DNA from 3 places in the Halobacillus shinanisalinarum genome. Region 3 is predicted to be linked to each of the others. Evidence: riboswitches for the same ligand, from Rfam matches in the RefSeq annotation. Region 3 holds a riboswitch; each other region holds the start of a gene.

Region 1 (2,267 bases), 370 kb from region 3:
AATTACACATATTTCAAGACTGTCAGATGAATTGATTCTTTGGAGCAGTCAGGAATTTGATTTCGTTGAGCTCGATGATGCGTTTTGTACGGGTTCGAGCATTATGCCGCAGAAAAAGAATCCGGATGTGCCTGAGTTGCTTCGTGGCAAAACAGGAAGGATTTACGGCAACTTGATGGGGCTGCTGACCCTTCTGAAGGGTCTACCGCTTGCGTACAATAAGGATATGCAGGAGGACAAGGAAGGGATGTTCGATACGGTGGAGACGCTGGATGGGGCGCTATCGCTGCTGGCTCCGATGCTGGCTTCGATGGAAGTGAAGGGGTCGAATATGCGTCAGGCGGTAAATGAGGATTATTCGAATGCAACCGATATTGCGGATTATTTGGCTGTGAAAGGTCTGCCGTTTCGTCAGGCGCATGAGGTGATCGGCAAGATTGTGCTGTATGCGATTGAGCAGCAGACCTACCTGCTTGATCTGACACTTGATGAGTATAAGGAATTTTCTGAGCTGTTTGAAGCGGATATTTTTGAAAAATTAGCGCCTGAGCAGGTAGTGGCTGCCCGAAATAGTGAAGGCGGCACTGGTTTTGAGCAGGTGGCACAGCAGCTTGAGTTAGCAAAACAACATCTTAAATAATGCGATTCATTTCATGGAATTTTCTAAATATTATTGACTTTAGTATGGTTTATTTGTAACATGGCAAGTAACTTAATAACGTTAACTTACTCTTATCTAGAGCAGGCTGAGGGATTTGGCCCTTTGACGCCCGGCAACCGGTCTATAGACACGGTGCTACTTCCAACGAACACATTTTATGTTCGGAAGATGAGAGGTTGAAGCAAAATCTTCTGCCTCTTTCATTTTGAAAGGGGCTTTTTATTATTCAAGGAACGGGTGATGTGGGATGAATAAGGCGGAGCGGCTCAAGCGTTCCAAGGGTCCACAGGTGACAGAACGGTTTGGCGGACGGCTGCCTCCTGGGCAGGTGTTAACAGAAAAATTTCCGATTTTAACGGTAGGTGAAGTTCCGTCCTATGACCTTGACCAGTGGGATTTTCAAATGACTGGGGGTATTGGGGACACGGTTATGTTTTCATACAATGATTTGATGGCGCTGCCGCAGTCAAAGGTTATCTGTGATGTTCATTGTGTTACAAGATGGTCGAAGTTTGATAATGGTTTTGAAGGGGTCTTGTTGCAGGACTTGCTTGAGGATTTCGAGATACCAGATGACATTCAGTACGTTATGGTGCATGGGGATTATGATTATACAGCTAATATTCCGCTTAAGGACTTGTTAGCCAAAGGTGTCATCCTTGCTCATTCTTATAATGGCAAGCCATTGACGGAAAAGCACGGCTATCCATTTCGACTGGTAATTCCTCATTTGTACTTTTGGAAGAGTGTGAAGTGGATTAGGGGCTTTGAGTTTAGGAAGTCGGATGCACCAGGTTTCTGGGAGCAAAATGGTTTTCACAATGAGGCAGATCCGTTTAAAGAGCAGCGCTTTTCTGATGAAGGTGATGTGATGGAAGAGGATAAATGGAAGGAAAAGGACTTTGATTATTGAGGAGGTAGAAGAATGAGTGTTGTAATCTTAGATGGTGTACGTACACCTTTTGGTAAATGGAAAGGTGGTTTATCCAAGTTAGGGGCCAAGGATCTTGGTGTTCAAGCAACCAGAGCATTGATGGAACGCGTGCCTGAAGCCTTGAATGCCGATGGTGTCATCCTTGCCCAGGTCCTACAGGCAGGACAGGGACAGAACCCGGCCAGAGCGGTTGCTGCAGGTGCTGGTGTCTCATGGGCTGTTCCGGCGATAACCATAAATAATGTCTGTTTGGCGGGGGTCGCTTCGGTGGCAGATGCAGCGAGACGCATCAAGCTTGAGGAAGGTCAGCTTTATATAGTCGGTGGGTTTGACTCAATGACAAATGCGCCTCACGTTGCCACCCTTCGTAACGGTTTAGCAACAGGGCCTGTCGAGTTTACAGATACGCTGATTAACGATGGCCTCTGGTGTTCGCTAACCGATTCATCAATGGGGGGATTGACAGACATTCAAAACGAGGAGCGGAACATCAAGCGGGAAGAGCAAGATCAATATGCTTTAGATTCTCAGTTGAAAGCAGCTCGTGCGCAGGAACAAGGGTTGTTCAATGATGAGATTGTACCAGTGCACGTGGGCAGTAAACAGCTGGCAGGTGATGAAGGGATCAGGCCACAGTCCACTTTGGATAAATTAAGCAGTTTGGTTCCGGCA
Region 2 (2,267 bases), 1.5 Mb from region 3:
CTGCGTCTCGGAATAAGTGTGTAGGAATCTCTCGGGCCCTCTACAAAACTATCACCAATATAGGTACGCATTCTATTAATTTTTCGTAAGCCCTTCGCTTCAACCTCTTCCAGCACACCCAGTTTCCCTAAATAATTCACATGTGACATATGGTGTGTAGATAACGTATCACTCGGAAAAGAAGCCTTATCAATCAGCAGCACCCGCTTCCCTTTTTTTCCAAGTAAGATCGCCAGGCTCGCCCCTGCCACTCTTGCCCCTATAATCACAACACCCACATGTTTTTCCATCTCCCCGCACATCCTTCGCTCCCTATTTTCTTTAGCGTAACGTTTTTTCACAAAAACAGCTAGTTAGGAGTTTGAAAGGTGGACCGCAGCGAATTAATTGCACGAAATTCCCTTTTATTGCACATAAAACAGCATAATTGCATATTTCAACTTCCTGCAGTAAAAAAGACTCCCTTCGCGGGAGCCTTTTCCTCTATTCAAACTTCTTTTCTTGTTCTACATTATGATTTTGATCCATGATAAGCACTCGGCTCGGCTTATCGTTCTCCGCTAATTCAGTTGCTTTCTCGACCGCTGTATCCCGTTCATCATATAAATCGGTTGGTGCGACATCTTCAATTTTTACTAACCAACCTGTAACATCCTTATTTGGTACAACACTATATTCCTTCATCTAAATCTCTCCTCTATTTATCGTCTACAATCAGTCTTCCCACCACAAAACCTCCTCAAACGTTCTGATTCATTTTCAAAAATAGTTTGACAATACTACATTCTCCTTTTATAATTCGAAACATACATTTAAAAAAGTAAGTGAACTGAATATCTCTTATCGAGAGTGGCAGAGGGACTAGGCCCTGTGACGCCCGGCAACCTTCAAGTAATCGGCTTGAAAAGGTGCTAATTCCTACAGATCGAAGCTAGATCTGACAGATAAGAGGAGGAATCGATACATACGCCCTCTTCTTACTAAAGAAGAGGGTTTTTTATATGGAAATCATTACGAAGGAGGGATGAAGCATGTCATTGCAAAACCCTACTGAACAGCAACAGACAACAGAAAAAGTTTCGATTGGAGACTTTACATTTGAATCTGGTGAAACGCTTCCTCAGGTGGAGCTGGCTTTTGAGCATTATGGGTCAACGAACGCCCCCGTCATTCTTCTTTGCCATGCCTTAACTGGAAATCAGTACGCCATTGGTTCTAAAGAAAGCCCTGGCTGGTGGGCAGGTCTTGTCGGGGAGCAATGTCCGATTGATACTACCCAGTTTCAAGTGATCACGTTTAACGTACTTGGAGGATGCCATGGCTCAACTGGCCCTGCAAGTATAAACCCTGAGACTGGTGAGTTGTACCGTCAGGATTTTCCAAACGTAACAATCCGCGATATGGTTCGTTCCCAATATAAAGCACTTGAAAAGTTGGGAATTACCAAACTTCATGCTGTGGCGGGCGGTTCGCTTGGGGGCATGCAAACACTTGAATGGGGAATGCTTTATCCGGACTTTATGAAACAACTCTATGTTTTAGCTGCCACTCCCTATTTAAGTGATTACGGGATTGCCTTTAACCATATTGGGGCAAGGGCTATTCAGGATGATCCGGCTTATAATGAGGGGGACTACAGGTCTAATGACGAGTTGCACGGTTTTGAGATTGCCCGAATGACCGGTATGGTTACGTACAGAAGCGGTCCTCTTTTTCATAAAAGGTTTGCACGGGAGCAAGGGGATGCTCTTTATTCGATCCAGTCCTATTTAAATTATCAAGGTGAAAAAATAAAGCAGCGTTTTGATGCGAATAGCTATCTCTATTTATTAGAAGCCATGAACAACCATGATATTAGAAGACGACGCGGTACCTTACAGGAAACAGCTGAGAATTATAAACCGCACCTATACACCGTAAGCTTTGAACACGACCTTCTCTATCCAAAAGAATTGATTCAGCCCTTTAGTGAGTATGCCCCTCAAGGTGAGCATTATCATGTGCAAACGGACTATGGACACGACGGGTTTCTCGTGGAATTTGGAGAATGGGGGTCGTGGCTTGGCGATAAATTGAACGAGGGAGTGAATGAAGCTTGACAACCAAAGTAGCGATTCTAGGATTTGGAACAGTCGGACAGGGCGTTTATCAAATTCTGCAGAACAAACAGAAACAGCTAACCCATTTAACAGGAGAATCAGTACAGTTATGTGGTGTCCTCGTTCAAGACAAAGCGAAGGAACGCATTCTGCCTGAATCTGTTCTTG
Region 3 (2,267 bases):
CTAATATATAGACGGGAATGGCCGAGTCCGCACTACTAAGCGATGGAGCCAGCACTCTAGCTGCCAGACCACCCAATACCATTAACACAGTAATGAAGAACATGCCGAGACCCGCTGACATCGTAAATGGCCGGAGCTGCTCCTCGGTTTCCAGTGATAACACTTTATTAAGCAGGTGTGGCATAACAACAAAACTGATATGTAAAAATTGCACGGACAAAATGGCCAGGACACTATTGTAAGGTCCATTTAGTGGTGCGACCAACTCCGGATCAATCGCCTCCAGTTTACTAGAAAGTTCCCCGAATACATTCAGCCCCCCACCTATGGTCCAGAATAACGACACAAAGATCAGAATGGAAGTAATAACCATCAGAGTTCCTTGAATGCCATCCGTAACAATTTGCGCGAAGGCACCTCCAAGTCCGATATAAAGAATCGTAATGGTCACACCAATCAGAATGCCCCAGAAATAAGGAATGCCGATAACGGATTCAAAAATCGTGGCTAACCCGACATTTTGACCGACAATATAGTACACATTAAACAGCACCAAACAAGTGACTAGTACTTGCAAAGTTTTGCTGTTATATCTTCTCCCCAGCCATTCAGGAAGTGTGGAAACCCCGCCGAACTTCTTGCCATATTTCCAAAACTTCTTAGCAAACAACAGCAGGGCGATCCAGCCAGCCCCAAAGCCACCCAGCGTGTACCATAGTACGGAGACTCCATGCTCATAAGCTAATCCAGGCACACCGATAAACAAGTTGGCACTGGCGAAGCTTGCTGCATAGCTAGCCCCTACCAGCCATGGACTTACTTTCCCTCTTGCCGTTGCAAAACCGTTCATCGATTTACTATGCTGGTTCCCCTTTTTTCCAATCCACGTCACAAAAACAAAGTACAGAGCTAACAGGCTGACTAGTGTCCATAATAGTGGTCCCGTAACGAGTTGCATTAGTTGCGCCCCCCTTGGGTAGATTTTCCATAGCTATGATTCCAAATGAGTAAACCAATTCCCCAGAAAACAGCTAATGCGATCCAATAGATTGTAAACATATGCCTCTCTCCTTTTCTCTAATAATAAAAATTCTTCTGTACCGCAACATCTTACAGGACCATATAAAAAAGCCCCTTTCAAAAGAAAGAGGCTGAAATATGTACTGCTTCAACCTCTTATCTTCCAGACATCAATCTGTCTGTTGGAAGTAGCACCGTTCCCCTTGTAGGGTGGTTGCCGGGCGTCATAGGGCCAAATCCCTCAGCCAACTCTTGATAAGAGCGAATTCGTTATAAAATTAGTTCAAATAATCTGATAAAAAGCATCATAGCAGAGGTAGGAATTCCCTGTCAACACTAACATTAGCTTCAAATTCCGAATCCGCAGTTGACATACACTTCGCTTTCCATGGGCGGCCAGCGAGCCTCCTCGAACGTCACTACGTTCCGTTCTGCGGGGTCTCCCTTTGGACGCTGTTCCCATAGGAGTCTTCGTGTATGTCAACTACTAATATGAAATACCATTTTTAACTTAAATGATTAGAATTCTCTTAACCTGCACCACCGCAGGGTAAATTGCAGAATATTTTCAAAGTAGTGATTGACACCTTTTCGGATATGCTGTATATTTTTCATCAACTTAATATTTAATGATATTTCTTATCCCGAGAGGTGGAGGGACTGGCCCTTTGAAACCTCGGCAACAGACTGCATCAAGTACTGTGCCAATTCCAGCAGGCGGGAACGCTTGAAAGATAAGGAAGAGCTCTCATACATGTACGGTTATCAGCCTCTTCTTTTTCTTTTAAAAGAAGGGGCTTTTTCATGTAACTGAAGCTTATTTACATAAAGTGAGAACTTAAGGAGGAATCACAATGAGGAAACAAATGATCTTAAATGCTTTTGAAATGAACAGCGCGATGCACAATTCTCACGGACTATGGAAGCATCCGAGAAATGAGCGTCACCGCCGCTATAAAGACTTAGATTATTGGATGGACTTAGCGAGATTACTAGAAAGAGGCAAATTTGATGCCGTCTTCCTTGCTGATGTGCTAGGAATCTACGATGTTTATAAAAAAAGTAAAGACCCATCAATTCGTGATGGATTGCAAGTGCCATTAAATGATCCCGCCCTTGTGATCCCGGCGATGGCCAGTGTGACCAAGCATCTATCGTTTGCGATGACGGTGAGCACCACTTATGAAGCTCCATTCGGAAACGCCAGGCGCTTCTCCACCCTCGATCACCTGACAAAAGGGCGAGTC

The links. A riboswitch is a leader RNA that binds a small molecule or an ion and turns the genes downstream of it on or off. The one in region 3 is predicted to bind S-adenosylmethionine.
Region 1: linked by a shared signal. The riboswitch ahead of MUO14_RS19415 (sulfite oxidase-like oxidoreductase) and the one ahead of MUO14_RS17605 (sodium:solute symporter family protein) in region 3 are both predicted to bind S-adenosylmethionine.
Region 2: linked by a shared signal. The riboswitch ahead of metX (homoserine O-acetyltransferase MetX) and the one ahead of MUO14_RS17605 (sodium:solute symporter family protein) in region 3 are both predicted to bind S-adenosylmethionine.

What each region holds. Positions count from the first base shown of each region.
Region 1 is NZ_CP095074.1:3,931,710-3,933,976, forward strand. Features, by position in the region: gene argH (argininosuccinate lyase) at 1-640, shown strand, start outside; SAM riboswitch class I at 730-836, shown strand; gene MUO14_RS19415 (sulfite oxidase-like oxidoreductase) at 909-1,574, shown strand; gene MUO14_RS19420 (acetyl-CoA C-acyltransferase) at 1,587-2,267, shown strand, end outside.
Region 2 is NZ_CP095074.1:2,009,140-2,011,406, forward strand. Features, by position in the region: gene MUO14_RS09930 (NAD(P)/FAD-dependent oxidoreductase) at 1-290, opposite strand, end outside; gene MUO14_RS09935 (DUF2188 domain-containing protein) at 484-684, opposite strand; SAM riboswitch class I at 838-951, shown strand; gene metX (homoserine O-acetyltransferase MetX) at 1,032-2,099, shown strand; gene MUO14_RS09945 (homoserine dehydrogenase) at 2,096-2,267, shown strand, end outside.
Region 3 is NZ_CP095074.1:3,558,320-3,560,586, reverse strand. Features, by position in the region: gene MUO14_RS17605 (sodium:solute symporter family protein) at 1-958, opposite strand, end outside; SAM riboswitch class I at 1,174-1,282, opposite strand; SAM riboswitch class I at 1,657-1,761, shown strand; gene MUO14_RS17600 (LLM class flavin-dependent oxidoreductase) at 1,875-2,267, shown strand, end outside.